3 regions of the Pseudomonas shirazica genome follow, and region 2 is predicted to be linked to each of the others. Evidence: predicted binding sites of a transcription regulator. Region 2 holds the regulator's gene; each other region holds the start of a gene.
The links. Region 2 encodes FliA, which starts transcription of late flagellar genes. Its sites were predicted from a motif close to CTAAAGTTTNNNNNNNNNNNGCCGNTAA; they were not measured.

Region 1 (10,301 bases), 480 kb from region 2:
CGAAGCGCTGCAGGGCGAGCCTGTCACGTTCATGTTTTCCGGCCCCGATGCCTATCGCATGATGGAGCAGCAATTGCTGTCCGCCCTCGCCCAACCGCCTCAGCAATCTCGCACCTGGCGCTTTTGCAACCTGGACAGACGCCAGTGCGCGCAACTATCGATCAGCGCGCTTGATGAACAGGTGGCGAACGACGGCCATTGATTCCACGGACAAAAAAAACCCCGGCCTGAGCCGGGGTTCTTGCCGCACATGACGGTAATCAGAGCAGCGAGCGGCCCTTGTTGGCAGCAATGCGCATACGCAGGGCGTTGAGCTTGATGAAGCCAGCTGCATCCGCCTGGTTGTAGGCGCCGCCATCTTCCTCGAAGGTAGCGATGTTGGCGTCGAACAGCGAGTCGTCCGACTTGCGGCCGACAACGGTGACGTTGCCCTTGTACAGCTTCAGGCGTACCACGCCGTTCACGTTGACCTGCGAAGCGTCGATCATCTGTTGCAGCATCAGACGCTCCGGGCTCCACCAGTAGCCGGTGTAGATCAGGCTGGCGTACTTCGGCATCAGCTCATCCTTCAGGTGAGCGACTTCGCGGTCCAGGGTGATCGACTCGATGGCACGGTGGGCCTTGAGCATGATGGTGCCACCAGGGGTCTCGTAGCAACCGCGCGACTTCATGCCGACGTAACGGTTCTCGACGATATCCAGACGGCCGATGCCATTGGCACCACCGATACGGTTCAGGTCGGCCAGGACGGTGGCCGGAGTCTTCTCGACACCGTCGATGGCAACGATGTCACCGTTGCGGTAGGTCAGCTCGATGTAGGTAGCCTGATCCGGGGCGTTCTCAGGCGAGACACTCCAGCGCCACATGTCTTCTTCGTGCTCGGTCCAGGTATCTTCCAGGACACCGCCTTCGTAGGAGATGTGCAGCAGGTTGGCGTCCATCGAGTACGGCGACTTCTTCTTGCCGTGGCGCTCGATCGGGATGCCGTGCTTCTCGGCGTAGTCCATCAGCTTCTCGCGGGACAGCAGGTCCCACTCACGCCATGGGGCGATTACCTTGACGCCTGGCTTCAGCGCGTAGGCACCCAGTTCGAAACGCACCTGGTCGTTGCCTTTGCCGGTGGCGCCGTGGGAAATGGCGTCGGCGCCGGTTTCGTTGGCAATTTCGATCAGGCGCTTGGCGATCAGCGGACGGGCGATGGAAGTACCCAGCAGGTACTCGCCCTCGTAGACGGTGTTGGCGCGGAACATCGGGAACACGAAATCACGCACGAATTCTTCGCGCAGGTCGTCGATGTAGATCTCTTTAACGCCCATTGCCTGGGCCTTGGCACGAGCCGGCTCGACCTCTTCGCCCTGCCCCAGGTCAGCGGTGAAGGTCACCACTTCGCAGTTGTAGGTATCCTGCAGCCACTTGAGAATCACCGAAGTATCAAGGCCGCCGGAATACGCCAGTACGACCTTTTTTACGTCCGCCATGCCATCACTCCACGGGGTTGTACGGAAAGGGATCGATTCTAACGACGTTACGGATAAATTTACAGTGGGGCGACAGCTTCTGACGACAAAGCGACAAGAAGTTTCGGAAGGGCGACTTACCGTCGGAAATTATGAAATGCCGTGTGGGAGCAGCCTTCAGGACTTGGCAGGTGTTGGCTCAGGGGCCTTTTCGACAGGCTTCTCAACCGGCTTCTCGATTACCGCAACCCGATCCAGTTCGATATTCACCCGACGATTACGCGCCCGGTTGGCAGCATTGGTGTTCTTCGCCAATGGATAACGCTCGCCATGGAAACGCACGGTAATCTGCTCTTCCGGAACGCCATGGGCCTTGAGGTAGTCGGCTACCGCCAGTGCCCGGCGGCGCGACATGTCGCGATTGGTCAGGCGATTGCCACTGTTGTCGGAGTGGCCGTTGAGCTCTACATGGTTAACTGTCGGGTCAGCCTTGATGTAGTCGAGGATCACGTCCAGCCGTGCCTTGGCCGCGCCATCCAGCTCGAAGCCTCCCCCGGGGAAGCCCACCTGGGTCTGACGCACCTGATCGTAGTTCATCGGCAGCAGCTTGCCGGCACAGGCCTGATAGTCGTTGTAGGCCTTGGCGAAGCTGACCGGCAGCACACGCACTTCCATCGGCCTGCCCGCCTCGCCGGCATAATTGCGTACCACCGTGCTGCGCCCATCGAGCAGGCCGTTGATCAGGCGACTGGCCTGGCCCTGGGAAGAACTGAACAACACCCCGGTACGGGCCATGCGCACGCTGCCCAGATTGATGTCGCTGCGCCCAGGCTGCCACGGCGCAGCAGCTGCCAGCAATGTGGCCGTGCCCGCCCCCAGTACGTTGCTGTCCGAGCGCAACTGGAACACCGGTTGCTCGCCCGCGCGGCGCACGAACTCGCCACTGCCGAAACCGTCGATCGGCTGGATCAGCCGGCATTCGAACTGGTCACCCTCGACCTTCCAGGCAATGTTTTCCATGCGCGTCTGGAAGGTCAGCGCACCGGCCGGCAGGCTGGCGAACAGGGTCAACAGGGCTAGGTAACGCTGGCGCACGGGCGGCTCCACAAATTCTGACGGCTTACCTGCAGGCTATCGGACGCCTGGCGGAAAACTTGATAGCCGTGCTCCACCCAGGGTTTTCCGGTAGCATTGGGGCTTGAGTTCGACCCGCCTGGAATCCCCAATGTCCGATCGCCTGACCCTCCTGCGTCCCGACGACTGGCACATCCATCTGCGCGATGGTGCCGTCCTGCCCCACACCGTTGGCGATGTGGCGCGTACTTTCGCCCGTGCCATCATCATGCCCAACCTGGTTCCGCCGGTACGCAATGCCGTAGAGGCCGGCGCCTACCGTGAGCGCATCCTGGCCGCCCGCCCGGCTGGCAGCCGCTTCGAGCCGCTGATGGTGTTGTACCTCACCGACCGCACCAGCCCCGAGGACATCCGCGCGGCCAAGGCCAGCGGTTTCGTGTATGCCGCCAAGCTGTACCCTGCTGGCGCCACCACCAATTCAGACTCGGGCGTGACCAGCATCGACAACATCTTCCCGGCCATCGAGGCGCTGGCGGAAGTTGGCATGCCGCTACTGGTGCATGGCGAAGTGACCCGTAGCGAGATCGACGTGTTCGACCGCGAGAAGCGCTTCATCGACGAGCATATGCGCCGTGTGGTCGAGCGCTTCCCGACACTGAAGGTGGTGTTCGAGCACATCACCACCAGCGATGCCGCGCAGTTCGTCACCGAGGCCCCGGCCAACGTCGGCGCGACCATCACCGCGCAGCACCTGCTGTACAACCGCAACCACATGCTGGTTGGCGGCATTCGCCCGCACTTCTACTGCCTGCCGATCCTCAAGCGCAACACCCATCAGGTGGCGTTGCTGGATGCGGCCACCAGCGGCAACCCGAAGTTCTTCCTGGGTACCGACTCGGCCCCACACGCCCGACACGCCAAGGAAGCCGCCTGCGGTTGCGCCGGTTGCTACACCGCCTACGCAGCCATCGAGATGTACGCCGAAGCGTTCGAGCAGCGTAACGCGCTGGACAAGCTGGAAGGCTTTGCCAGCCTGCACGGCCCGGCGTTCTACGGCCTGCCGGCAAACACCGACACCATTACCCTGGTCCGCGAAGAATGGACCGCCCCGGATAGCCTGCCGTTTGGCGAGCAGACCGTAGTCCCGCTGCGCGCCGGCGAAAAACTGCGCTGGCGCCTGCTGGAGGAAAACGCGTGAGCGAAGACCTCTACGAAGACGACCTCGACACCCAAGGCAGCAGCGGCTCGCGCCATCCGATGGCCGAGCGTTTCCGCGGCTATCTGCCGGTAGTGGTAGACGTTGAAACCGGCGGCTTCAACAGCGCTACCGATGCCCTGCTGGAAATTGCCGCAGTCACCATCGGCATGGACGAAAAGGGCTTCCTGTTCCCCGAGCACACCTACTTCCACCGCGTGGAGCCATTCGAGGGCGCCAACATCGAGGCGGCCGCGCTGGAATTCACCGGGATCAAGCTGGACCACCCGCTGCGTATGGCAGTCAGCGAAGAAAGTGCGCTGACCGACATCTTCCGTGGCGTACGCAAGGCGCTCAAGGCCAATGGTTGCAAGCGGGCGATCCTGGTCGGCCACAACAGCAGCTTTGACCTGGGCTTCCTCAATGCGGCGGTGACGCGCAATGACCTGAAGCGCAACCCGTTCCACCCGTTCTCCAGCTTCGACACCGCTACCCTGGCGGGCCTGGCTTATGGCCAGACCGTACTGGCGCGGGCCTGCCAGAGCGCCGACATCGACTTCGACGGACGTGAGGCGCACTCGGCGCGCTATGACACCGAGAAGACGGCCGAGCTGTTCTGCGGCATCGTCAACCGCTGGAAAGAGATGGGCGGCTGGCGCGATTTCAACGATTGATCTGCAAAAGCGTTCGCGCGCATTCCCGCTCCCACCGGTACTGCAGTGGCCTCAGCCATTGTGCTATTCCTGTGGGAGCGGGCAAGCCCGCGAAAAGGCCGGCACAGGACGGCACAAAAAAACCGGCCACAAGGGCCGGTTTTTTCATGCACGCGGCAATTACAGCTTGCCAGCGTTCTCGCTCAGGTAGGCAGCAACGCCTTCCGGCGAAGCGTTCATGCCTTTGTCGCCTTTTTTCCAGTTGGCAGGGCAGACTTCGCCGTGCTCTTCGTGGAACTGCAGGGCGTCGACCAGGCGCAGCAGCTCGTCCATGTTGCGGCCCAGTGGCAGGTCGTTGACGATCTGCGAACGAACAACACCGTTGGTGTCGATCAGGAAGGCGCCACGGAAGGCTACGCCGCCTTCGGACTCGACGTCGTAGGCCTTGCAGATTTCGTGGGTCATGTCGGCAGCCAGGGTGTACTTGACCTGGCCGATACCACCGTTGTTGACCGGGGTGTTACGCCAGGCGTTGTGGGTGAAGTGCGAGTCGATCGACACGCCGATCACTTCCACGTTGCGCGCCTGGAAGTCAGGGATGCGGTTGTCCAGGGCGATCAGCTCGGACGGGCAGACGAAGGTGAAGTCCAGCGGGTAGAAGAACACCAGGCCGTACTTGCCCTTGATGGCCGAAGCCAGGTTGAAGCTGTCGACGATCTCGCCGTTGCCCAGCACGGCCGGAACGGTGAAATCGGGGGCTTTCTTACCAACGAGTACGCTCATTGTAATCTCCTGATGAGGGTGAAAAACCGTTTGCCGGGCCAGACGGGCTTGCCCGACATCCAACAAAGGCCGTCCATCATACACGGCTTCTGGTGACAGGCCGACTCCAACGACGAAGCAACCGCCGGTCGCTCAAGCACGGCCCTTTCAGAAACCCCTTTGACAAGCATTCTCATTAACATTAAGCTCCACTCCATCGAGCCCACCAACGATGGTCAGCCTTTATGTATGTGTGTCTTTGTGTCGGCGTTACCGACGGACAGATCCGCGATGCGATCTATGAAGGATGCTGCAGCTACAAGGAAGTGCGAGCCGCCACAAACGTCGCCAGCCAGTGCGGCAAATGTGCCTGCGTTGCCAAGCAGGTGGTCCGCGAGACCCTGACCGAGCTTCAGGTCAGCCAGGCAGCCCTGCCCTACCCCGTGGAATTTACCGCAGCCTGATAACAAAGAATTCGAAGAACCGGACCTTGCGTCCGGTTTTTTTATGCCCGCAATTCAATAAGTTAGCGCTCCAACGCGGTTCACAAACATTCTTATTTCCATTAATTTTCACTTATTATTCAAGAACTTAGGTTTGACACACCTAAGTATCGGGCTCAAACTTCACTGTATTGGCACACTTCTACAGGGCAGGAACCCGACATGAAAGGCGACGTAAGCGTCATCCAGCATCTCAACAAGATCCTCGGAAACGAGCTGGTCGCGATCAACCAGTACTTCCTGCACGCACGCATGTACGAAGATTGGGGCCTGAACAAACTCGGCAAGCACGAGTACAAGGAATCCATCGACGAGATGAAGCACGCTGACAAACTGATCAAGCGTATTCTCTTCCTCGAAGGCATCCCCAACGTCCAGGACCTGGGCAAGCTGCTGATTGGCGAGCACACCAAAGAGATGCTCGAATGCGACCTGAAGATCGAACAGAAAGGCCTGGTCGACCTGAAAGCGGCCATCGCCCATTGCGAAACCGCTGGCGACTTTGGCTCGCGTGACATGCTCGAAGATATCCTCGAGTCCGAGGAAGAGCACATCGACTGGCTGGAAACCCAGCTGGGGCTGATCGACAAGATTGGTATCGAGAACTACCTGCAGTCGCAGATGGGCGAAGAATAAATATTCGCCCCATGAAAAAACCCGCGATCAGCGGGTTTTTTCATGCTTGCCGGAAATTCAGGCCTCGGAAGCCTTGGCCTTGGCAGCCGCTTCCTTGATCAGGGTCTGCAGCTCACCCTTCTCGAACATTTCCAGCATGATGTCGCTGCCGCCGACCAGTTCACCGGCTACCCACAGCTGCGGGAAGGTCGGCCAGTTGGCGTATTTTGGCAGGTTCGCACGGATTTCCGGGTTCTGCAGGATGTCGACGTAGGCGAACTTCTCGCCACAACCCATCACGGCCTGCGATGCACGCGCAGAGAAGCCACACTGCGGGGCATTCGGCGAGCCTTTCATGTAAAGCAGAATGGTGTTGTTGGCAATCTGCTCTTTGATCGTTTCGATGATATCCATGTAGCACCTCGGCTGAACTTTCCGACGCGGTCGTCGGCACGGTGACGCATTGTAACGGAAAGCCGAGCAGCATGCTCGGCCTTACCATTCCTTACGCGGCCTCTACCTGCACGGGTACGCCATTGAGGGCGGCGTTGCCGGAAACCTGATCACGCAGGCGCTCATCGGTGAGGTCGTTGGCACTCACCCCAGGTTGCGCCTTGGCGATCTGCATGTGCACGCCTTGACGAGAGTGACCGAAGCCATGGGGCAGGCTGACTACACCGGGCATCATGTCCTCGCAGGCCTGAACCTCGACTTCAAGATCCCCGGTACGCGAGCGGATACGAACTCGCTGGCCGTCCTGCAACTGACGATGCTGCAGGTCCTGCGGATGCATCAACAACTGATGGCGCGGTTTGCCTTTCACCAGTCGATGAAAGTTGTGCATCCATGAATTGTTGCTGCGAACATGGCGACGGCCGATCAGCAGCAGTTCGCCCGGCACCGGAGGGGCCTGTTGCGCCAGTCGCCCCAAGTCATCCAGCAGCACCTGGGGCGCCGCTTCGACGGCCTTGCTGGCAGTCGTCAGGCGCGCAGCGAGGTTGGCGCGCAATGGCCCCAGGTCGAGGCCATGCGGGTGCTCGTCCAGCGCTGCCAGCGAAAGCTGCCAGGGTGTCGTTTCACCATAACGCCCCTTGCGCAGGGCCAGGTCGATCATCTGCGCTGGCGCCCAGGTCGGTTTCAACTCCAGCTCGGCGCGTTTGGCGAACGCTTGTGCCAGCCCGACAAAAATCTCCCAGTCATGCAATGCCCCTTCGGGCTTGGCCAGGATCGCCCGGTTGAAGCGGGTCACGTTGCGCACGGCCAGCAAGTTGAATGTGCTGTCGTAATGGTCGTTTTCCAGCGCCGAGGTGGAGGGCAGGATCAGGTCGGCATGGCGGGTGGTTTCGTTGATGTACAGGTCAATGCTGAGCATGAACTCCAACCCCTCCAGCGCCACATCCAGCTGGCGGCCATTGGGCGTTGAGAGCACGGGGTTGCCAGCCACCGTCACCAGCGCACGCACCTGCCCTTCGCCTGGCGTCAGCATTTCCTCGGCCAAGGCCGCCACGGGCAGTTCGCCGCCGTACTCGGGCAAGCCCGACACCCGGCTCTGCCAGGCGTTGAAATGGCCACCCGAGGTGGTCGCTACCAGGTCGACGGCAGGCTCGGTGCACAACGCGCCGCCTTCACGGTCAAGGTTGCCGGTTACCAGGTTGATCAGTTGCACCAGCCAGTGGCAAAGGGTGCCGTAGGCTTGGGTCGAAACCCCCATGCGGCCGTAGCACACCGCCCTGTCGGCCGCGGCAAAGTCCCTTGCCAGCTGGCGAATGTCTGTCGCGGCAATGCCACAGTGCGCGCTCATGGCCTCCGCGCTGAACGGCGCGATCGCTTCGCGCACCTGCTGCAAGCCGATGACCGGCAAGTGCGAGCCGCGCGCCAGGCCTTCAGTGAACAGGGTGTTGAGCAAGCCACACAACAAGGCCGCATCCCCTCCAGGGCGAATGAACAGGTGACTGTCGGCCATCGCCGCCGTTTCGCTGCGCCGCGGGTCCACCACCACCAGTCGCCCACCCCGGGCCTGCAGGGCTTTCAGGCGTTTTTCCACGTCCGGCACGGTCATGATGCTGCCGTTGGAGGCCAGCGGGTTGCCGCCGAGGATCAACATGAAACCGGTCTGGTCGATGTCCGGGATCGGCAGCAGCAGGCCATGGCCGTACATCAGGTGGCTGACCAGGTGCTGCGGCAACTGGTCCACCGAGGTGGCAGAGAAGCGGTTGCGGGTTTTCAGCAGGCCCAGGAAGTAGTTGCTGTGGGTCATCAGGCCGTAGTTGTGCACGCTCGGGTTGCCTTGGTACACCGCCACGGCATTGCGCCCATGGACCTGCTGGATCGCCCACAGCCTGTCGGCGGCCAGGGCAAAGGCCTCGTCCCAGCCGATGGCCTGCCAGTGCTCGCCCACCCGCTTGTGCGGTTGGCGCAGGCGGTCGGGGTCGTTCTGGATGTCCTGCAGGGCCACGGCCTTTGGGCAGACATGGCCGCGGCTGAACGGGTCCTGGGGGTCGCCCTTGATCGAACTGATCAGCGCCCGCCCATCGTCGTCATGGCTGACTTCAATGTTCAGCCCACAGATCGCTTCGCACAGGTGACAGGCACGGTGATGCAGGGTCTTGGTCATGGCCGCCTCTGCCTTGTTGTTGTGGAGGATGTGTAGAAGGTTGTCGAACATCGACTATGCGCCCAGCCCCCGCCACCGGCCAGCGCACTTCGCGGTGTGAATCCGCCGACATCAGGCACACGATTTGCGACAGCCATTTGCCAAATTGCTGGCAAGCCGTGTACAAACCTCTGTAGCAAATAAAAAACAGCACTGCCCGTCGGGTAAAGACACCCTTTGCAACACCCTTTGGTACTGGGCAGCTGTTTCCCCTCTTGGCTTCAGGCGACATTTACTTATAGTATTGCGCCTTTCCCTATTTCGTCCGCCCCCGTGCGGCTTACGCCGCAGGTCACTCCCGTTGTCAAAAAAAACCATACGGTCGACCTGCATACCGTTGCAGATAAGGTAGTCAATCATGAGCGCTAGGCACTTTCTCTCCCTGCTGGACTTCACCACCGACGAATTGCTCGGTGTGATCCGCCGCGGCATCGAGCTGAAGGACCTGCGCAAGCGAGGCGTGCTGTTCGAGCCCCTGAAGAACCGCGTGCTGGGCATGATCTTCGAAAAGTCCTCGACCCGTACCCGCGTGTCATTCGAGGCAGGCATGATCCAGCTCGGCGGCCAGGCCATCTTCCTGTCCCCGCGCGACACCCAGCTGGGCCGTGGCGAGCCGATAAGCGATAGCGCCATCGTGCTGTCGAGCATGCTCGACGTGGTGATGATCCGTACCCACGCCCACAGCACCCTGACCGAATTCGCCGCCAACTCGCGTGTGCCGGTGATCAACGCGCTGTCCGACGAGTCGCACCCGTGCCAGCTGCTGGCCGACATGCAGACCTTCCTCGAACATCGCGGCTCGATCCAGGGCAAGACCGTCGCCTGGATCGGCGATGGCTTCAACATGTGCAACTCGTACATCGAGGCAGCCAGGCAGTTCGACTTCCAGCTGCGCATTGCCTGCCCGGAAGGCTACGAGCCGGACCCACGCTTCATGGCCATTGGTGGTGACCACGTGCAGATCGTACGTGACCCGAAGGAAGCCGTGCGCGGCGCCCATCTGGTGACCACGGATGTCTGGACTTCCATGGGCCAGGAGGAGGAAACTGCACGGCGCCTGGCGCATTTCGCGCCTTACCAGGTCACCCGCGAACTGCTCGACCTGGCGGCACCCGACGCCCTGTTCATGCACTGCCTGCCAGCCCACCGTGGTGAGGAAATCAGCCATGACCTGCTCGACGACCCACGTTCGGTCGCCTGGGACCAGGCTGAAAACCGCCTGCATGCACAGAAGGCCCTTCTCGAATTCCTTGTAGAACCGGCTTACCACCACGCATGAGTCAACCCCTACTGCTCAACCTGCGCAACCTCGCCTGCGGCTATGGCGACCAGCGCATCGTTCAGAACCTCAATCTGCACCTGAACGCAGGCGACATCGGTTGCCTGCTG
Region 2 (10,301 bases):
GGATGTAGCCCTGCCACACATGCTGGCCGTAGGTGTCACGCAGCAGCTTGAGCGTGGCCAGCGAGGCCTGGGTGCGGCGGTCGAACAAGGTCGGCACGATCTGGTACGGCAGCGCCTGCTTGCGCGAGCGGTTGACCATGGCCAGGGTCCCGACCATGCGCTCCAGGCCCTTTACCGCGAGAAATTCGGTTTGCACCGGAATCACCAGCTGCTGGCTGGCTGCCAGGGCATTGACCATCAGCACACCGAGCAAGGGTGGGCTGTCGATCAGGGCATAGTCGAAATCCTGCCACAGCTGCGCCAGACTCTTGGCGATCACCAGGCCCAGGCCGTTCTGCCCCGGTGACTGGCGCTCCAGCACCGCCAGCGCGGTACTCGACGGCAACAGCGAGATGCGTTCGTCACTGGTGGGCAGCAGCAGTTGCCCGGGCAGGCCCTCGGGCACCGCGCCCTTGTGCAGGAACAGGTCGTAGCAGCTGTGCTCCAGGGCATCGGGGTTGTGCCCGAAATAGCTGGTCATCGAGCCGTGCGGGTCGAGGTCGACGACGACCACACGCTTGCCGGCCTCGGCCAGCAGGCCGGCCAGGGCGATGGTAGTGGTGGTCTTGCCGACGCCACCTTTTTGATTGGCTACTGCCCAGACTCTCATCAAGCAAACTCTATCTATTGATTTGGCAGGGACACTGCTGGGGCAACTGTCTTGCTCAACATCGGAAAGCTGGCGCGATCCCTGTGGGAGCGGGTTTACCCGCGAACACCGGCGCAGCCGGTGCCATGCACCGTGTCACCTTCTTCGCGGGTGAACCCGCTCCCACAGAGGACCGCGCTACATTCAACTACTTGGCAGCGTCGGGGAATTGACGAATCACTGCCCCGCCACCGTTGCTGGCGTTGCCGGTGCACTTTGTGTGCCAGCCCGGCGCAATGCAGCATCCGGCGTGGCATTGGCACTGCCCGAGCCAGTCAGGCTGCGGCGCACTTCGAGGTTGCGCGAAATCACCAGCACCACGCGGCGATTGCGCGCACGGCCTTCGGCAGTGTCGTTGCTGGCAACCGGCTGGTACTCGCCATAGCCGACCGAGGCCATGCGTGCCGGGTTGACCCCCTCCATGGCCAGCAGGCGCACGATGCTTGCCGCCCGAGCCGAAGACAGCTCCCAGTTGGTCGGGTACTGCGCAGTGCGGATTGGCAGGTTGTCGGTAAAGCCTTCGACGTGCACCGGGTTGGCGAACGGCTTGAGAATGCCGGCCACCTTCTCGATGATCGCAAATGCCTTGTCGCTGGGCATGGCATCGCCACTGCCGAACAGCAACGAGGAATTGAGCTCGATCTCGATCCACAGCTCATTGCCGCGCACAGTCATCTGGTCGCTTTTGATCAGGTCGCCAAAGGCATCGCGCACGTCATCGCTGATGGTTTTCAGTGGGTCGATACTGGTCGCCCCAAGGCCCGCATCGGTCTGCTCGCTGTCCTTCACCAACGGCTCGGCCGGGCGCACGCTCAGCGGCCGCTCTTCACCGATGGGGATCGGCTTCATGCTGCGCTCGGGGTCGTTGAACACCCCGAGCAAGGCCTGGGAAATGACCTTGTACTTGCCCTCGTTGATCGAGGAAATCGAGTACATCACCACGAAAAAGGCGAACAGCAGGGTAATGAAGTCGGCGTACGACACCAGCCAGCGTTCGTGGTTTTCGTGCTCCTCGGTATGACGACGGCGACGCATGGGTTACTCCATGAAGCCTTGCAGCTTCAGCTCGATCGAGCGCGGGTTCTCACCCTCGGCAATCGACAGCAGGCCCTCTAGCAGCATCTCGCGGTAGCGCGACTGGCGCATGACGATGGCCTTGAGCTTGTTGGCGACCGGCAGCAGCACCAGGTTGGCGCTGGCCACCCCGTAGATGGTCGCGACGAAGGCCACGGCAATGCCGTTGCCCAACTGCGACGGGTCGGCCAGGTTGCCCATCACGTGAATCAGGCCCATCACCGCACCGATGATGCCGATGGTCGGCGCGTAGCCGCCCATGCTCTCGAACACCTTGGCGGCCTGGATATCACGGCTTTCCTGGGTCAGGAAGTCGACTTCGAGGATGCTGCGGATGGCCTCCGGCTCGGCACCATCCACCAGCAGTTGCAGGCCCTTGCGCGCATAAGGGTCTGGCTCGCTGTCGGCCACCCCTTCCAGGCCCAGCAGGCCTTCCTTGCGCGCGGTCAGGCTCCAGTTGACGACGCGGTCTACCCCGCCCGCCAGGTCGACCCGTGGCGGAAACAGGATCCAGCGCAAAATCTGCAAGGCACGCTTGAACGACGACAGCGGCGACTGCAGCAAGGCCGCCGCCAGGGTGCCGCCCAGCACGATCAGTGCCGCCGGGCCATTGACCAGGGCGCCGACATGGCCGCCTTCGAGGAAGTTGCCACCGACGATGGCGACAAACGCGAGGATCAGGCCGATCAGGCTGAGCACGTCCATCAGACGCACGCCTCCACCAGGTGCTTGCCGATTTCGTCCAGGCTGTACACCGCGTCGGCCAGGTTGGCCTTGACGATAGCCATGGGCATGCCATAGATCACGCAGCTGGCTTCATCCTGGGCCCAGACCGTGCTGCCGCCCTGCTTGAGCAGGCGCGCCCCTTCACGACCATCGGCGCCCATGCCGGTAAGCACCACCGACAGCACCTTGTCGCCATACGACTTGGCCGCCGAGCCGAAGGTGATGTCCACGCACGGCTTGTAGTTCAGGCGCTCGTCACCGGGCAGGATCTTCACTGTGCCACGGCCGTCGATCATCATCTGCTTGCCACCTGGGGCCAGCAGGGCCAGGCCCGGGCGCAGCATGTCGCCGTCCTCGGCTTCCTTGACGCTGATGCGGCACAGCTTGTCCAGGCGCTCGGCAAAGGCCTTGGTGAATGCCGCCGGCATGTGCTGGATCAGTACGATCGGCGCCGGGAAGTTGGCCGGCAGCTGGGTCAGCACCCGCTGCAGGGCGACCGGGCCGCCCGTGGAGGTACCGATGGCCACCAGTTTGTATGGCTTGCGCTTGGGTGCCGGCGAATGCGCTGGCGCCGCTGCCGGGGCCGCTGCACGGGCAGGCGCAGGCGTGCGCACCGCTGCCGGGCTGGCGAAACTGCTGGCAGCAGCGTGACCGCTGCCTGCCGGCGCGGGTACGGGTGCGGCAACCGGCGCATGGCTGGCGTAGCTGCCAAAACGGCGGTTGCTGCGGGAAATGGTATGCACCTTCTCGCACAGCAGTTGCTTGACCTTGTCGGGGTTGCGCGAGATGTCCTCGAAGTTCTTCGGCAGGTAATCCACCGCACCGGCATCCAGCGCATCGAGGGTGACACGGGCGCCTTCATGGGTCAGCGACGAGAACATCAACACCGGCGTCGGGCAGCGCTGCATGATGTGCCGCACCGCGGTGATGCCGTCCATCATGGGCATTTCGTAGTCCATGGTGATGACATCGGGCTTCAGCGCCAGCGCCTGGTCGATTGCTTCCTTGCCGTTGGTCGCGGTACCCACTACCTGGATCGTCGGATCCGCCGAGAGGATTTCCGAGACGCGGCGGCGGAAGAAACCGGAATCATCCACCACCAGGACCTTGACTGCCATAAACACTCCATTAGGCGGCGCAACCCGCCAGGGTGCGCCACCGAAATCAAATACGCCGCGCGGCGTAACGCTTGAGCATGCTCGGGACGTCGAGAATCAACGCGATGCGACCGTCGCCGGTGATGGTGGCCCCGGACATGCCCGGGGTGCCCTGCAGCATCTTGCCCAGCGGCTTGATTACCACTTCTTCCTGGCCAACCAGTTGATCGACGACAAAGCCGATGCGCTGGGTGCCGACCGACAGGATCACCACGTGGCCCTCGTGCTGCTCTTCGTGCACCTGGCCCTGGACCAGCCAGCGCTTGAGGTAGAACAACGGCAGCGCCTTGTCGCGTACGATCACCACTTCCTGGCCGTCGACCACGTTGGTGCGCGACAGGTCGAGGTGGAAGATCTCGTTGACGTTGACCAGCGGGAAGGCAAACGCCTGGTTGCCCAGCATCACCATCAAGGTGGGCATGATCGCCAGGGTCAGCGGCACCTTGATGACGATCTTCGAACCCTGGCCCTTGGCCGAGAAGATGTTGATCGAGCCGTTGAGCTGGGAGATCTTGGTCTTCACCACGTCCATGCCCACACCGCGGCCGGACACGTCGGAAATCTCGGTCTTGGTCGAGAAGCCTGGGGCGAAGATCAGGTTGTAGCAGTCCGACTCGCTCAGGCGATCGGCGGCATCCTTGTCCATCAGGCCCTTTTCCACGGCCTTGGCGCGCAGGATGTTGGGGTCCATGCCCTTGCCGTCGTCGGAGATCGACAGCAGGATGTGGTCGCCTTCCTGCTCGGCCGACAGCACCACGCGGCCGGTACGCGCCTTGCCGGAGGCTTCACGCTCCTCGGGCATCTCCACGCCATGGTCGACGGCGTTGCGCACCAGGTGCACCAACGGGTCGGCCAGGGCCTCGACCAGGTTCTTGTCGAGGTCGGTCTCTTCGCCGACCAGCTCCAGGTTGATTTCTTTCTTGAGCTGGCGGGCCAGGTCACGCACCAGGCGCGGGAAGCGGCCGAAGACTTTCTTGATCGGCTGCATGCGGGTTTTCATCACCGCGGTCTGCAGGTCGGCGGTAACCACGTCGAGGTTGGACACGGCCTTGGACATGGCCTCGTCACCGCTGTTAAGGCCCAGGCGCACCAGACGGTTACGCACCAGCACCAGCTCGCCGACCATGTTCATGATCTCGTCCAGGCGCGCGGTATCGACCCGCACGGTGGTTTCCGCTTCGCTGGCGCCATGCTTGTCGGCGGCCGGGGCCGGGGCGCGGGGTGCTGCGGCAGGTTTGCTGGCAGGCGCCGGCGCCGGTGCCGGAGTAGTAGCTGCTGCTGGCTTGGCCACAGGCTGGCTGTCGGCCTTGGCCGCAGCTGGCGCTTGCACCTTGGTTGCAGCCGGGGCTTCGACGGCGGCCACGTCGCCGCCGAACTTGCCTTTGCCGTGCAACTGGTCCAGCAGCGCCTCGAACTCGTGCTCGCTGATTTCATCGCTGGCTGCACTGGTGTCAGTTGCAGCAGGCGCCAGCGCCTTGGCAGCGGGCAAGGCATCGGCCTGGAAGGTGCCCTTGCCATGCAACTGGTCCAGCAGCGATTCGAATTCGGCGTCGGTAATTTCGTCGCTGGCCGGTTCCGGCGCGCCGGCAACCGGCTGCGCGGCAACTTCGGCGCTGAACTGGCCTTTGCCGTGCAACTGGTCGAGCAGCGACTCGAACTCGGCGTCGGTGATTTCGTCACCTTCACCGCTCACGGTCTCGCCCTGCATCTGCTCGTCGGCCGCAGCTTGCGCCTTGACCGCATCGAGCGAATCGAGCAGCTGTTCGAACTCGCTGTCGGTGATGTCCTGCTCCTCGGCAGGCGCTTCGGCAACCGGTGCCGGTGCCGCGGCGGCAGGCGCTTCAACGGCCACGGCGCCCCCCGGCTCGGCCAGGCGCGACAGCGCCGCCAAAAGCTCGGGGGTAGCCGGGGTCACTTCGGCGCGCTCGCGCACCTGGCCAAACATGCTGTTGACCGTGTCCAGTGCCTCGAGCACCACATCCATCAGTTCCGCGTCGACCCGGCGCTCACCTTTGCGCAGGACGTCGAACACGTTCTCGGCGATATGGCAGCACTCCACCAGCTCGTTCAGCTGAAGGAAGCCGGCGCCCCCTTTTACAGTGTGGAAACCGCGAAAGATCGCATTGAGCAGGTCGGCATCGTCGGGCCGGCTTTCCAGCTCGACCAGTTGCTCGGACAGTTGCTCAAGAATTTCGCCGGCTTCTACCAGGAAATCCTGGAGGATTTCTTCATCGGCGCCGAAGCTCATCAAACGTGCTCCTTAAAAACCCAGGCTGGACAGCAGATCATCGACATCGTCCTGACCGGACACGACGTCTTCACGCTTATCGGCATGAATCTGCGGACCTTCACCCCGAGTCGGATGTTTTTCTCGATCTTTTTCTGCACGCAGTTGATCGTGGTCATGCTGGATGCCCGCAAAGCGGTCGACCTGGCTGGCCATCAGCACCAGTTTGAGCAGGTTGCTTTCCACCTCGGTGACCAACGTGGTGACGCGCTTGATCACCTGGCCGGTCAGGTCCTGATAGTCCTGGGCCAGCAGAATGTCGTTGAGGTGGCCGGCGACCTTGCGGTTACCTTCGGCGCTGTGCGTCAGGAAACTGTCGACGCGCTTGACCAGGTCACGGAACTCCGGCGCAGCCACTTCGCGGCGCATGAAACGCTGCCAGTCGGTGCTCAGTGCCTGGGCCTCGCTGGCCAGGTCGTTGAGCACCGGGGTGCTTTCCTCGACCAGGTCCATGGTGCGATTGGCCGCGCCCTCGGTGAGCCTGACGACGTACGACAGGCGCTCGGTGGCGTCGGTTATCTGCGACACCTCCTCGGCCTGCGGCATGGTCGGGTCGATCTGGAAACTGACAATGGCACTGTGCAGCTCGCGGGTCAGCTTGCCGACTTCCTGGTACAGGCCGCGGTCGCGGGTCTGGTTCAGCTCGTGAATCAGCTGCACCGCCTCGCCGAAACGGCCCCGCTCCAGGCTTTCGACCAGCTCCTGGGCATGCTTCTTCAGGGTCGATTCGAACTCGCCCAAAGACGTTTGTGATGAATCCATGGCGCGCCCCCTGACGTGACTCAGCCGTTGACGCGTTCGAAGATCTTCTCGATCTTTTCTTTGAGCACCTGGGCGGTGAACGGCTTGACCACGTAGCCATTGACGCCGGCCTGGGCCGCTTCGATGATCTGGTCGCGCTTGGCTTCGGCGGTCACCATCAGCACCGGCATGGTTTTCAGGCGATCGTGGGCACGCACCTTGCGCAGCAGGTCGATGCCGGACATGCCAGGCATGTTCCAGTCGGTCACCAGGAAGTCGTAGTGGCCGTTCTCCAGCATCGGCAGCGCCGTGGTGCCGTCATCGGCTTCTTCGGTGTTGGTGAAGCCCAGGTCACGCAACAGGTTCTTGATGATCCGCCGCATCGTCGAAAAGTCGTCAACGATGAGGATTTTCATGTCTTTGTTCAAGTAGACCTCCAAGCAGTCTCAAACGCGCTCGGCCCCGAGCGCGCATTCACAATTCGGTACAACGTAGAAAACGACTGCAACGACAGCGGGCTCAACGCGCCCGCCATTCCCCCAGGCGGCTGCGCAGGCGCGCGGCACACTGGCTGTGCAACTGGCTGACCCGCGACTCGCTGACCCCCAGCACCTCACCGATTTCCTTGAGGTTCAGCTCTTCGTCGTAGTACAGCGCCAGCACCAGGCGCTCACGCTCCGGCAGGTTGGAGATGGCCTCGGTCAGGGCGGCCTGGAAGCGCTCGTCCTCCAGGCCGCGCGCAGGTTCTACCTGGCCACTGGCGCCATCCTCATGCAGCCCTTCGTGCTCGCCGTCCTGCAACAGGTCGTCGAAGCTGAACAGGCGGCTGCCCAGGGTATCGTTCAAGATCCCGTAGTAATCATCGAGACTCAATTGGAGTTCGGCAGCAACTTCATGATCTTTAGCGTCACGGCCGGTTCTGGCTTCAACCGCACGCATCGCGTCGCTGACCATGCGGGTGTTGCGGTGCACCGAACGCGGTGCCCAGTCGCCCTTGCGCACTTCGTCCAGCATGGCCCCGCGGATGCGGATGCCGGCGTAGGTTTCAAAGCTGGCGCCCTTGCTGGCGTCGTACTTGTTGGCCACTTCCAGCAGGCCGATCATGCCGGCCTGGATCAGGTCCTCGACCTGCACGTTGGCCGGCAGCCGCGCCAGCAGGTGGTAGGCGATGCGCTTGACCAGCGGGGCGTAGCGTTCGATCAGCTCGTACTGGGCGTCTTTCGACGCTCGGCTGTACATCTTGAAACCGCTGGCGTTCATAGCACTGGACCCGCGCTGGTGGGTTGCACCAGACGCTCGACAAAGAACTCCAGATGGCCACGCGGGTTGGCCGGCAGCGGCCAGCTGTCGACCTTCTGGGCTATCGCCTTGAAGGCCAGCGCGCATTTGGAGCGTGGGAAGGCTTCGTACACGGCACGCTGCTTCTGCACCGCCTTGCGCACACACTCGTCATACGGCACAGCGCCCACATACTGCAGGGCAACGTCGAGGAAACGGTCGGTGACCTTGGTCAGCTTGGCGAACAGGTTACGGCCTTCCTGCGGGCTCTGCGCCATGTTGGCCAGCACGCGGAAACGGTTCATGCCGTAGTCGCGATTGAGCAGCTTGATCAGGGCGTAGGCATCGGTGATCGAGGTGGGTTCATCGCATACCACCAGCAGCACTTCCTGGGCGGCGCGGACGAAGCTGACCACCGAATCACCGATACCGGCCGCAGTGTCGATCACCAGCACGTCGAGGTTGTCGCCGATTTCGCTGAACGCCTGGATCAGCCCGGCATGCTGGGCCGGGGCCAGGTGCACCATGCTCTGCGTGCCCGAGGCAGCCGGCACGATGCGCACACCACCGGGGCCCTGCAACATCACGTCGCGCAGCTCGCAGCGCCCTTCGATGACATCGGCCAGGGTCCGCTTGGGGGTAAGGCCCAGCAGCACGTCGACATTGGCCAGGCCCAGGTCGGCGTCGAGCAGCATGACCCTGCGGCCAAGCTCGGCCAGCGCCAGGGACAGGTTCACTGAAACGTTAGTCTTGCCGACGCCACCTTTGCCACCGGTCACGGCGATCACCTGTACGGGATGCATGCTACCCATGTCTGTTCTTTACCTTGTCTCGCTGGGACTCAGGCCACACGTAGGGCAATTCTGCGTACCCCTTGGCATAGCTACCTTGCACACATTTCATCATCAACCCGCTCGCCGTGGGTTGTGATAGAGATCAGCGAACATATCGGCCATGGCCTCTTCGCTGGGCTCGTCCTGCTGCTGCACATTGACCGCGCGGGAGACCAACTGGTGCCCCCGAGGCAGGTGCAGGTCGTCAGGAATGCGCGGCCCGTCGGTCAGGTAGGCCACTGGCAGTTCATGACTGATGGCAAGGCTCAGCACATCGCCAAGGCTCGCCGTTTCATCGAGTTTGGTCAGGATGCAACCGGCCAGGCCGCAGCGCTTGTAGCTGTGGTAGGCGGCGGTCAGCACCTGCTTCTGGCTGGTGGTGGCCAGCACCAGGTAGTTCTTCGCGGCAATGCCACGCCCGGCCAGGGTATCCAGTTGCATGCGCAGGGCCGGGTCGCTGGCCTGCAGGCCGGCGGTATCGATCAGCACCACGCGCTTGCGCAGCAGCGGCTCCAGCGCCGCAGCAAGCGACTGGCCCGGGTCGACGTAGGTCACCGGCACGTTGAGGATGCGGCCCAGGGTCTTGAGCTGCTCCTGGGCGCCAATGCGGAAGCTGTCCATGCTCACCAGCGCCAGGTTCTGCGCGCCGTACTTGAGCACGTAGCGGGCGGCCAGCTTGGCCAGGGTGGTGGTCTTGCCCATGCCGGCCGGGCCGACCATGGCAATCACCCCACCCTCTTCGATCGGCTCGACCTCGGGGATTTCGATCATCCGCGCCAGATGCGCAAGCAACATGCGCCAGGCCTGGCGTGGCTCGTCGATCTCGGCAGTCAGGTCCAGCAGCTCACGGGCGATCGGCCCGGACAGGCCGATACGCTGCAGCCGGCGCCAGACGGTGGCCTGCTGCGGCTTGCTGCCTTGCAGCTGGTTCCAGGCCAGCGAGCCGAGCTGCACTTCCAGCAGCTCGCGCAGGCCCGACAGCTCGGAGCGCATGGCATCGAACAGGCGCGGGTCGACCGGCGCCGACGCAGGCGCTGCAGCAGCCTCGGGAACATCGACATGCGGTTCGATCAACGGCTCGGCGGCGGTCAGCGACTGCCCGGCGAACAATTGGCGGTTGTTGTCGCTGCTATCCTGGCGGTGGCCCAGCTCGGCCTGGGCAGTGGCGATGCGCGTATGGGTCTTGCGCAGCTCTTCTTCCAGTTCGGCGTTGGGCACACGGGGGGCCAGGGCGGACAGCTTGTAGTCCAGCGCGGCCGTCAGCTCGACACCGCCGGCGATGCGACGGTTGCCGATGATGGCGGCATCGGCGCCCAGCTCATCACGGACCAGTTTCATGGCCTGACGCATATCGGCGGCGAAAAATCGCTTAACTTGCATTATCCCCTACCTCAGCCGTTAGGGCCCACGGTGGCAATGATGGTGACTTGCTTGTTGTCCGGTATTTCCTGATACGCCAGAACATGCAAATTCGGTACAGCCAGGCGGCCGAAACGCGACAGCATGGCGCGGATCGG
Region 3 (10,301 bases), 1.7 Mb from region 2:
GGCGCGTGCGTTGCCGTTGCCAAGAAATCCAAGAAACAGCCGCTCATCTGACCGAGGCGCGCTGTCTCGTCAGGTGGGCTGACGAGACAGAAGGCGCCAGGTATCCCTGCCAGACCACTTCGACTCTCCGCTCTGCTGACGCTGACTTTCGGTCAACATCAGGAGTTTTTGCATGTCGAATTTCCGTGGTATCTGGATTGCCCTCGTCACGCCATTGCGCGCCAATGAAGTCGACTTCGCCGCCCTGGAAAAACTGGTGAAGAAGCTGCTCGAAGAGGGTGTGGCCGGTTTTGTGGTGTGCGGTACCACGGGCGAGGCGGCGGCGCTGTCCAAGGCCGAACAACTGGCCGTGCTGGATGCCGTGCTGGCCTGGGTGGAGCCGGGCAGGGTGGTGATGGGCTTGTCGGGCTACAACTTGCGCGAGTTGTTGGCCTTCCAGGCTGAAATCCAGCGGCGTGAGATTGGCGGGCTGCTGGTCCCTGCGCCGTGCTACATCCGGCCTTCGCAGGCCGGCATCGAAGCGTTCTTCAGCACCGTGGCGGATGCCGCCAGCGTACCGGTGATCGTCTACGACATTCCCTACCGCACCGGGGTACGTATCGAGCGTGAAACCCTGCGCCGCATCGTGCGCCACCCGCGCATCGCGGCGGTGAAGGACTGCGGCGGTGACAGCGAGACCACCATGGCCCTGATCCAGGACGGCCACGCCCAGGTGCTGGCCGGTGAGGACGTGCAGATCTTCAACAACCTGTGCCTGGGTGGCGCAGGGGCCATTTCTGCTTCGGCGCATGTACGCGCCGACCTGTACGTGCGCATGCTGCAGCAGGTCGACCATGGCGACTGGGTAGCCGCGCGCGGCACGTTCTACCAATTGCTGCCTTGGATGAAGATGGCCTTTGCCGAGCCCAACCCGGCTGTGGTCAAGGCGGCCTTGCAGCTGCAGGGGCTGATGACCGACGAACTGCGAGAGCCCATGCAGGCGTGCACGGAGATGACCCGGGGCAAGCTGCGAAGCGTTGTGGATTCGCTCGGCGCTTGAGGGTGTACCTGCCGGGCTGTTGTTCTGTTGACGAATGCCCGGCCTTTTGAGCTGCGCTGGCGCGTTGAAAACAAATATCGCTCACTTGGCGCGTCCTTTGTAGGAGCAGCCTTGTGCTGCGAAGAGGCCCGTACTGACAATTCGTATCTGTTGCCTGTACCGGCCTCTTCGCAGCACAAGGCTGCTCCTACCGGGCCCCTGCTAAATTTTCACCTCAGGAGACCGACCTGGCCTCGCCAATCAGGATGTCTTCGAAAAACGCCCCGACCGGCTCGGTAGGGTGGCACAACTGGATCTCCAGCACCCACACCACTTCGCTCGGGACGATTTCCACCTCGGCCAGTTTGTCCTGCCCATACAGCACATGCGGGAAGTCGGCGATGCGATGCCCGGCCAGGTTGCGCTCCAGCTGCCAGCCTTTTACCTGGGCACTGCGCTCGGCGAAGTCGTACAGTTCGCGCCCGGTCAGGCCACGGCCCCAGGCCTGGCGGGTTTCGTCGAACACCTCATGCAGTGCCTTGACGCAGGCGTGGTGCAGCTCGTGCTGGCCGAACACGAAGGTGTCGCCATAGTCGCCCTCATAGCCATCCCATACCGGGCCGACGTCGACCACGACGATATCCGTAGTACGTAATACACGTTGCAGATCAATGCCTTGGCGCGGCGTGCGCACGGTGTCGTCGCCAAAGCGGATGTAGGTCGGGTGCCAGGTGTGCGATGCACCCATCGCCTGCAAGGTTTGCGCGGCCATCTCCAGCGCCTGGGCAGTGGTCATGCCGACTTTCAGCTGGTTCGCTATCGCAGCAACGGCCCGCACCGACTGCTCGCGGGCAGCGAGCATGCCGTCCAGCGAGTAGCGTGGGCCGACTTTTTCAAGCTCCGGGTGCAACGGGCTGGCTGTTGAAGCCTCTGGCGCCAGTGTGCCGCTGGCAACGAAAGCCTCCGCGACAAAACGATGGGCCTGCAGGCCTGCCGCGAGGCACTGCTCGCGAACCTGGCTGATCATCGCCGCATTGCCGCAGGCATAGACCTGGGTGTCGGCCCAGCGATGGGCCTGGGCCAGCGCTACCTGCTGCACCCGCGCCTGGTCCGATAGCACCGGGTACCAGCGAAAGTGAGCGTGTGCACGGCTGGCCTGATCGAGAAACTCACGGTCATAGAAGTCGGCGTCCGATCTGCCGCCCCAGTACAACGTGACCTCGGCATCACCTGCCAGGGCGGTCAGCAGCAATGGCTTGATGCCGGCGTAACCTGTGCCAGTGGCGAACAGCACCAGGGGCCGCTGGTCCTCGTGCTGCCAGGTGCAGGCACCCACCGGCCCTTCCAGCTTCAAGGTGTCACCTGCTTGCAGGGTTGGCAGCAGGCGTTCGGTAAACAGGCCGCCGCTTACCTTGCGGATGTGAAACACCAGTTTCCCCTGGTCCCGGTCGGGCAGGTTGGCGATGGAAAAACAGCGGCTATCGCCGTTGGCGAGCCGAATGCGTACGTACTGGCCAGCCCGTACCGCCAACGGCTGTGCAGGCTGCAGCACCAGTTCGATGATATCGGCGCTCAGTTCGCGTTTACCATGTACCTGCGCGTGGATTTCCAGTGTCTGGGTTTCCAGGGACCAGCCGGGGATTTCCAGGCGCATGTCGCTGCAGGCGTGGCTCTGGCACAGCAACATTTCGTCGTCGGCCAGGGGGTAGCAGGGCGCCGGCATGTCTGCCGTCCGCTGCTTGTCCCGATACTGCCCCGACACCACCTTGACCTTGCACGACCCGCAGGCGCCGCGGCGGCATGAGAAGGGCACCGGCAGGCCGCTGGCGAGCATGGCATCGAGCAGCAGCTCCTGGCTGGCGTCGAAGGTTTTGCCCGAGGGCGACAATTCAATGACGTGGCGGTTCTGCATGGGCATCTCGGGGCAAGTGGAGGTTCGATTGTTGCTATAGTCCAGGACCAGTAGAACCTCCAGTTTCGGTTAATTCACATGGTCCAGCTTCGCAAATGGCAGCCGCTGCTCAAGCTCGACGGGGCGCAGCCGCAGGCTTCGTACAGGCAGATCGTCGAGGGCCTGGTAGCCGCGATCTCCGAGGGCCGCCTGCGCCCCGGTACGCCGTTGCCCGGCACGCGGGAAATGGCGCAACTGCTGAACGTCAATCGCAAGACGGTGATCCTCGCCTACGAGGAAGCCGAGACCAAAGGCTGGCTGGAAAGCGTGCAGCGCCGTGGCACCTTCGTCAGTCGGCAGCTGGCGGCTGGCACCCTGGCCGAGCCCGATGCAGCGCAGCCTTTTGCCCTGGTGCTACAGGAGGAGCCTGCCGTTGCCTACTTCGCGGCCAACGAACAGGCTGCCGCGCAGCAGGATCGGCCGGGTGCGCTGTTCTTTGACAACGGCGCCTGTGACCACCGCCTGCTGCCGCAGACCGTTCTGCACCGCTATTACCGTAATGCCTTGCGCAACAGCTTTGCCGCCAACACCGTGCGCCATGGCAGCGCGTGCAGCAGCCACTCCCTGCGCAGCGCCTTGGCCGACATGCTGCGGCACAATCGCAGCCTGAACGTTGGCGCCGAGCATATCTGCCTGACCCAGGGCGTGCAGATGTCGCTGTACCTGGTGGCTAGCGTGCTGCTCAAGCCTGGTGACGTTGTGCTGGTCGAACGCCTGAGCTATCCGCCCGCGTGGGAGATCTTCCGCCAGCTGGGCGCCCGGCTGGTCACCGTGGACCTGGATGAGGAGGGCTGTCGGGTCGAGCAGATCGATGCACTGTGCCGGCTGCACCAGGTACGCATGCTGTACATCACACCCCATCACCAGTTCCCGACCACGGTCAGCCTGCCTGCCGGGCGCCGGCAGCAGTTGCTGGAACTGGCGCGGCAGCACGACTTCTGCGTGGTCGAGGAAGACTACGACCATGAATACCACTTTGCCGGGAGGCCTTACCTGCCGCTGGCCAGCGACCGTCAGCAGCGGCACGTGATCTACATTGGCTCATTGTCCAAGTCCCTGGGCAGTACGTTCCGTTGCAGTTTCATCGTGGCGCCGGCGGAGGTGGCTGCGGCGCTCGAACGCAGGGCGACGCTGACCCTGGGGCAGGGTGATGCGGTGATGCAGCAGATGCTGGCGGACTTGATCAATGATGGCGAACTGAAGAAGCACTTGCGTCGGGTCACCCGGGAGTATCGCCGACGTCGAGAGACCCTGTTGGTTTGCTTGCGCGATGCCTTTGGCGAGCAGGTAACCGTGCGCGAGCCGGAAGGTGGGCTGGCGCTGTGGGTGAGGTTTGCTGACGAGATCAATGTGGATCAGTTGGTTGGCAAGGCGTTGGAGTTGGACCTGGTGGTACGCAGTGGCCGGCAGTTTTCGCCGTTTGGTCATGCGGAAAATGCCTTGCGCCTCGGGTTTGCCTCGCTGGACATGGATGAAATCCGGCTGGCTACACAACGTTTGGCGCAGGCGGCGAAGGCGATTGCAACATCGGTCCAGCGCAATCCCTGTGGGCGATCACCCAGCCCTTTGGGCTGCGCTGTCGAGTAGAGAACTGAATTCGCAAGCGGTCCGCGTACCCTGTGGGAGCGGCTTTAGCCGCGAAGATCCCAACGCGGTGCATGGCACCGGCTGCGCCGGTGTTCGCGGCTAAAGCCGCTCCCACAGGGGCCCTGCTAATGCAATGAGTTATGGGTAGTTCCATGAGAGCTGACTTGCCGGTGCCATCCACCGCGTTACCTGATCAAGCTTGAGCGGGCTATTTGCGCTGCCACACTCCGCCTTGTTCGCTGACCACCCAGGGCTTGTCCGCGGCATCGATAACCACTCCACCCACCCAGCGCTGCGCAGGGTTGTGGTCAAGCCAATGCGCCTGCCCCGCCAGCACCTGCTCGGCAAGTGCGGTCAGCCGCAACGGCCGTTGCGCCCAAGACTCGCCCGGGCCTTCCAGCAGCAGCGGGTGCGGTGCATGGATCAGGGGCTGCAGCAAAACATGGAACATCATGTCACCCAGGTAAGGCAGCGGTTCATCCTGCATCATCAACTGGGCAAACACACGTCCGGCCGGCAGCTCGCCGCGTGAGGCCAGAATGCGCAACAGCAGGCGTTCGGTGAGGCTCAAGCCGTCGTTCGCCCCCGGCAGTTCCTGAAGTTGCCGCGCAAGGGCCCGGCCCAGCAACGGCAAGGCCGTATGCTGGAGGCCCGCCAGGGCAGCCCAGGCCCTTGGGTCAGGCGCGGTATAGGCTGCCCATGTCTGGCGGGCCAGGGCCAGCACGTCCTCACCCAGCGCGCGACGTTGTGGCCATAGCCAGGCGAGCAAGTCCGGGGCCAGCTGGCCGATACCGATGAAGCGCTCGACGCCAGGTACCTGGGTGATTTCGATCAGCTCCAAGCGGCGCGGCAGGCTGGGCAGGCTGGCGAGTACGCGGATCAGGAACAGCTGGTCGTAAGCGTCACCCTCGCACCACAGCACGATCTTGCTGTCGCTGTTCAAGCCGGCCAGGGCGGTGCGCTGTGCCGCTTGGCGTTGCTCAACGTCCTGGATGCTCAGGTTGAACGCCTGCTGTATGTAAGCGGCCCGAACCTGCCAATACTGCTCCTCGGGCAGTGCGCAGACCGGCCCCATGACCATGGGGTCCTCGAACATCTGGAAGGCACCGGCAAAACCGGCCGTGCGCAAGCTGTGGGCGATGTCGTTGCCGCAGCGCCAATGCTGCACGGCTGCCTCGTCATCGGCGGTGAAGCCAGGGTGGCGTGCCGCAAAAGCGACGGCATCGGCATGGGCCTTGAGCTTGGGCCAACTGGCAAAACCGGCCTCGCGGGCCACCAGCCATTGGGTATCGGCAAGCCGGTAGTCAGGGCCAGGCAGGCCGAGTGCGCGTAGCTGCTCGCGGGTGTCGTCGGCCTTGTGGTTTTTCAGGGCGGTGAGCAAGCGTTTGGCGCGTTTGCGCAAGGCGGGCAGGTCGAGCAGGCCGTGGTGGCGGGATGCATTGATGGCGGGCATGCCAACTCCTTTGGGGCTCGGTCCGCCGACAAGCCGGGAGCTGGTATGGGAATGTGATGATGCTTGGCTCGGGAAACCCCTTGGCGCGGACCGCAGGCGCAGCCAGCGCCCTGGCGCCGACTTTACCGGGTAATGCGCGTGGGTGCAAAGAAGGTCGATGGTGGCCTGACGCGCAGCGTCCGATCGCCGTCAGTGCGCAGCCGTCGGCAGAATGCCCGAGCCCTGGGCCTTGTGCGCGGCTTCTATCAGCTGCAGGTTGCGGCTGCGCAGGGCGTGATTGTTGCCAACACGCAGGTTGGAGCGAAGCGCCAGGGTTTCGGCCTGTTCATACTGCCCTTGCTGAAGGCGCAAAACGCCAAGGTAGTGCAGCGTTGCCGGGTTGTTCGGTTGAATGTGCAGCGCACGCTCCAGGGTGGCCGCCGCCTGGTCCAGCTGGCCGTCGGCATACTGTTGCGAGGCGGTTTCGATCAGCACCGTCGAGGCATTGTTGCTGCGCGTGGGCGCGTAGCGTTCGCCGGCCAGTGCGCCCTGTGCCGTGATTGCGCTGAACAACAGGAGCAGGGCTGACAGAACAGGTGTGCTGGGCATCGGCGGAAGACTCGGCAGGGGGGGCGGGCCAGGTTGGAGGGCGAGCGGATGCTATCGACCGAATTGGAGCGTTGAAGTTCCCGCCTGGGCGGCTTGTTGCCCGTCGCCCGGTCTGTGCCTCGACAACATCTGTTCGGTTACCGCCCATAACCGTACTCCGGCGCCTCAAGCCTGGGGCAGTACCTCCGATAGCAGCACACCCACCGTCGAATCATCGACCAGAAGTGGTGCCAACAAGGAGTACTGCCCCCATGCTTGCCAACCTGAAGATCCGCACCGGAATGTTCTGGGTGCTGTCGCTGTTCAGCGTGACCCTGCTGTTTTCCACCGTCAGTGCCTGGCGGGCGGCGGTGGGCAGCGACCAGCAGATCACCGAACTGGACCAGACCGCGCACCAGTCGGACCGGTTGAACAATGCGTTGCTGATGGCGATTCGCGCCAGTGCCAATGTGTCCTCGGGCTTCATCGAGCAGCTGGGTGGTCATGAGGAAAGCGCCAACAAGCGCATGGCGCTGTCGGTCGAGCTGAACGACAAGAGCCAGAAGCTGGTGGACGAGTTTGTCGAAAACGCCCGCGAGCCTGCGCTGCACGCACTGGCAACGGCACTGCAGGCCACCTACGGCGAGTATTCCAAGGCGGTCGCCGGGCAGCGTGAGGCAACCCGTCAACGTTCACTCGAGCAGTATTTCAAGGTCAACACCGACGCCGGCAACGCCATGGGCCGGCTGCAGGCGCTGCGCCAGCAACTGGTCGGCGCATTGAGTGAGCGCGGTCAGCAGATCATGCTGGAATCCGACCGGCGCCTGGCGCGCGCCCAACTGCTGAGCCTGGGGCTGCTAGGCGTGACGTTGGTGTTGGCGGTGCTGTGCTGGGCCTTTATTGCCCAGCGCGTGCTGCACCCGCTGCGCGAAGCTGGCCGGCACTTCCAGCGCATTGCCGGCGGCGACCTGAGCGTGCCGGTGCAGGGGCAGGGCAGTAACGAGATCGGCCAGCTGTTCCATGAACTTGAGCGCATGCAGCAGAGCCAGCGCGACACTCTGGGGCAGATCAGCAACTGTGCCAGGCAGCTGGACGCAGCCGCCACGGCGCTGAATACGGTCACCGAGGAAAGCGCCAACAACCTGCGCCAGCAGGGCCTGGAGCTGGAGCAGGCCGCTACCGCCGTTACCGAAATGACCACGGCTGTCGAGGAGGTTGCGCGCAATGCCATCACCACCTCGCAGACCACCAGCGAATCCAACCAGCTGGCGGCGCAAAGCCGCCGGCAAGTCAACGACAACATCGACGGCACCGAGGCCATGACTCGGGAGATCCAGGCCAGCAGCGCACACCTGGAGCAACTGGTCGGGCAGGTGCGGGACATCAGCAAGGTGCTGGAAGTGATTCGCTCGGTGTCCGAGCAAACCAACCTGCTGGCGCTCAATGCCGCCATCGAGGCCGCCCGTGCGGGCGAGGCCGGGCGCGGCTTTGCGGTGGTGGCTGATGAAGTGCGTACGCTGGCTTACCGCACGCAGCAGTCGACCCAGGAAATCGAGCAGATGATCGGGCGCGTGCAGGCGGGTACCGAAGCGGCCATGACCTCGATGCAGGCCAGTACCAGTCGTGCCCAGTCGACGCTGGACGTGACACTGGCCTCGGGGCAGGTGCTTGAGGGTATCTACAGTGCGATCGGCGAGATCAACGAGCGTAACCTGGTGATTGCCAGTGCAGCCGAAGAGCAGGCCCAGGTGGCGCGAGAGGTGGACCGCAACCTGCTGAACATTCGCGAGCTGTCGACATCCTCGGCAGCAGGGGCGCAGCAGACCAGTGAGGCGAGCAAGGCGTTGTCGGGGTTGGTGGGGGAGATGGCGGCGTTGGTGGCGCGGTTCAGGGTTTGAGGTCTGGCGGGCACCAGACTGTGGCAGTGGGCGCGCCCGCGAACACCGGCGTAGCCGGTGCCTTCCACCGCGTCGCCTGCTTCGCGGGTAAACCCGCACACAGGGGCACCACCAGCTGAAGGAATGCGCCATACCTGTGGGAGCGGGCGCGCCCGCGAACACCGGCGCAGCCGGTGCCATCCACGGCGTCGCCTGCTTCGCGGGCATGCCCGCTCCCACAGGGACCCCACCAGCTGAAGGAATGCGCCATACCTGTGGGAGCGTGCGCGCCCGCGAACACCGGCGCAGCCGGTGCCATCCACGGCGTCGCCTGCTTCGCGGGTATGCCCGCTCCCACAGGGACCCCACCAGCTGAAGGAATGCGCCGTACCTGTAGGAGCGGGTTTACCCGCGAACACCGGCGCAGCCGGTGCCATCAACCGCATCGCCCGGTTCGAGCGCACGCCATGTGTGCTTTCAGTTATCGATCGTGCTTCGAAGAGGAGCGCCCGGCCTTGTTGTGTTCCTTGGAATGGGCAATGCCGGACCGGGTAGTGCCACGGCCGTTGTCATCATTGCGCAGGCTTCCATAGTGATTGCCGCTCTCGCCATGGTTGCGGGTGGCCTTGCCTGCATGATCACTCTCGTAGCCGGCGCCATTACCGTTGAACCCACCTTTGCCACCGCCATTGCCATTACCTTTGGCATATGCGGAACCAATCGGCGAGACATCGGCAGGCAACAATGCAGTTGCGCCGAGCGCCAGGGCACAGGTAAAGACGGCTACCAGGGTTTTTTTCATGTTTGTTCGCCTCCAAAAGGCGCAGGGGAGGAAATTTGAGTGCGGATACGACATAAGGTTGCCCTTTAAGTTCCGCAGTGCGCAGCCTTTCGACGAAGCGGCTGCCAGGCCCTTTCAGTACCTGGCAGCCTCAAGCTTCATGACTGCTCAGATCTCGACCTGGGTGCCAAGCTCGATCACCCGGTTCAGCGGCAGCTTGAAGTACTTCAGGTTGCTGTTGGCATTCTTCAGCAGGAAGGCAAAAAGGTGCTCACGCCAGCGGGCCATGCCCATCTGCCTGCCTGCAATGACCGTCTCCCGGCTGAGGAAATAAGTGGTGCGCATGGGGCCGAACTCAAGGTCCGCACGCTGACAGCGGCTTAACGCCAACGGCACGTCGGGCTCCTCCATGAAGCCGAAATGCAGGCTCACGCGGAAGAAACCGTCACCAAACTCCTCGACCTCAAAGCGCTTGCCAGCGTTGACCCGTGGCTCGTCCTCGAACACGACGGTCAACAGCACCACCTGTTCATGCAGTACCTGGTTATGCAGCAGGTTGTGCAGCAAGGCGTGAGGCACCGCCTCGGGCCTGGCGGACAGGAATACGGCAGTACCGCCCACGCGGTGAGGCGGCTGGGCCTTGAGGCTGGTAATGAACAGGTCCAGCGGCAGCGAACTTTCGTCCAGCCGCTCGACGATCATCCGTCGCCCGCGCTTCCAGGTAGTCATCAGGGTGAACAGTGCAAGGCCGGCAATCACCGGAAATGCACCGCCCTGGAGGATCTTCGGCGCATTGGCGGCGAAATACAGGCTGTCGACCAGCAGGAATGCCAGCAGCATCGGCACCGCCAGCCAGCGTGGTGCCTTCCACAGCAACAGCACCACTGCCGAAGCCAGCAGTGTGGTGATCAGCATGGTCCCGGTCACGGCTACGCCATAGGCTGCCGCAAGTGCCCCGGACGACTCGAAGCCGACCACCAGCAGCACCACGCCAACCATCAGTGCCCAGTTCACCATGCCGATGTAGATCTGCCCCTGTTCCTCGCTGGAGGTGTGCTGGATGAACA

Region 1: IMX18_RS03045 (flagellar protein MotY) is a predicted target of FliA. The motif match lies at 2,589-2,616, and genes of this name have one in related genera.
Region 3: IMX18_RS13235 (methyl-accepting chemotaxis protein) is a predicted target of FliA. The motif match lies at 6,762-6,789, and genes of this name have one in related genera.

What each region holds. Positions count from the first base shown of each region.
Region 1 covers NZ_CP063456.1:662,885-673,185, reverse strand. Annotated here, with positions in the region: gene IMX18_RS03055 (hypothetical protein) at 1-202, shown strand, start outside; gene IMX18_RS03050 (argininosuccinate synthase) at 261-1,478, opposite strand; gene IMX18_RS03045 (flagellar protein MotY) at 1,635-2,552, opposite strand; gene pyrC (dihydroorotase) at 2,683-3,729, shown strand; gene rnt (ribonuclease T) at 3,789-4,400, shown strand; gene IMX18_RS03030 (peroxiredoxin) at 4,560-5,162, opposite strand; gene IMX18_RS03025 (bacterioferritin-associated ferredoxin) at 5,387-5,605, shown strand; gene bfr (bacterioferritin) at 5,807-6,280, shown strand; gene grxD (Grx4 family monothiol glutaredoxin) at 6,338-6,673, opposite strand; gene IMX18_RS03010 (molybdopterin oxidoreductase family protein) at 6,765-8,873, opposite strand; gene argF (ornithine carbamoyltransferase) at 9,271-10,191, shown strand; gene IMX18_RS03000 (ABC transporter ATP-binding protein) at 10,188-10,301, shown strand, end outside.
Region 2 covers NZ_CP063456.1:1,145,509-1,155,809, reverse strand. Annotated here, with positions in the region: gene IMX18_RS05295 (ParA family protein) at 1-649, opposite strand, end outside; gene motD (flagellar motor protein MotD) at 866-1,723, opposite strand; gene IMX18_RS05285 (flagellar motor protein) at 1,727-2,467, opposite strand; gene IMX18_RS05280 (protein-glutamate methylesterase/protein-glutamine glutaminase) at 2,467-3,606, opposite strand; gene IMX18_RS05275 (chemotaxis protein CheA) at 3,653-5,893, opposite strand; gene IMX18_RS05270 (protein phosphatase CheZ) at 5,906-6,694, opposite strand; gene IMX18_RS05265 (chemotaxis response regulator CheY) at 6,715-7,089, opposite strand; gene fliA (RNA polymerase sigma factor FliA) at 7,193-7,933, opposite strand; gene fleN (flagellar synthesis regulator FleN) at 7,930-8,763, opposite strand; gene flhF (flagellar biosynthesis GTPase FlhF) at 8,857-10,164, opposite strand; gene flhA (flagellar biosynthesis protein FlhA) at 10,176-10,301, opposite strand, start outside.
Region 3 covers NZ_CP063456.1:2,895,444-2,905,744, reverse strand. Annotated here, with positions in the region: gene IMX18_RS13265 (hypothetical protein) at 1-51, shown strand, start outside; gene dapA (4-hydroxy-tetrahydrodipicolinate synthase) at 173-1,039, shown strand; gene IMX18_RS13255 (NAD(P)H dependent flavin oxidoreductase family protein) at 1,254-2,930, opposite strand; gene pdxR (MocR-like pyridoxine biosynthesis transcription factor PdxR) at 3,009-4,556, shown strand; gene IMX18_RS13245 (DUF1835 domain-containing protein) at 4,765-6,009, opposite strand; gene IMX18_RS13240 (tetratricopeptide repeat protein) at 6,199-6,597, opposite strand; gene IMX18_RS13235 (methyl-accepting chemotaxis protein) at 6,849-8,474, shown strand; gene IMX18_RS13230 (hypothetical protein) at 8,935-9,255, opposite strand; gene IMX18_RS13225 (potassium transporter Kup) at 9,403-10,301, opposite strand, start outside.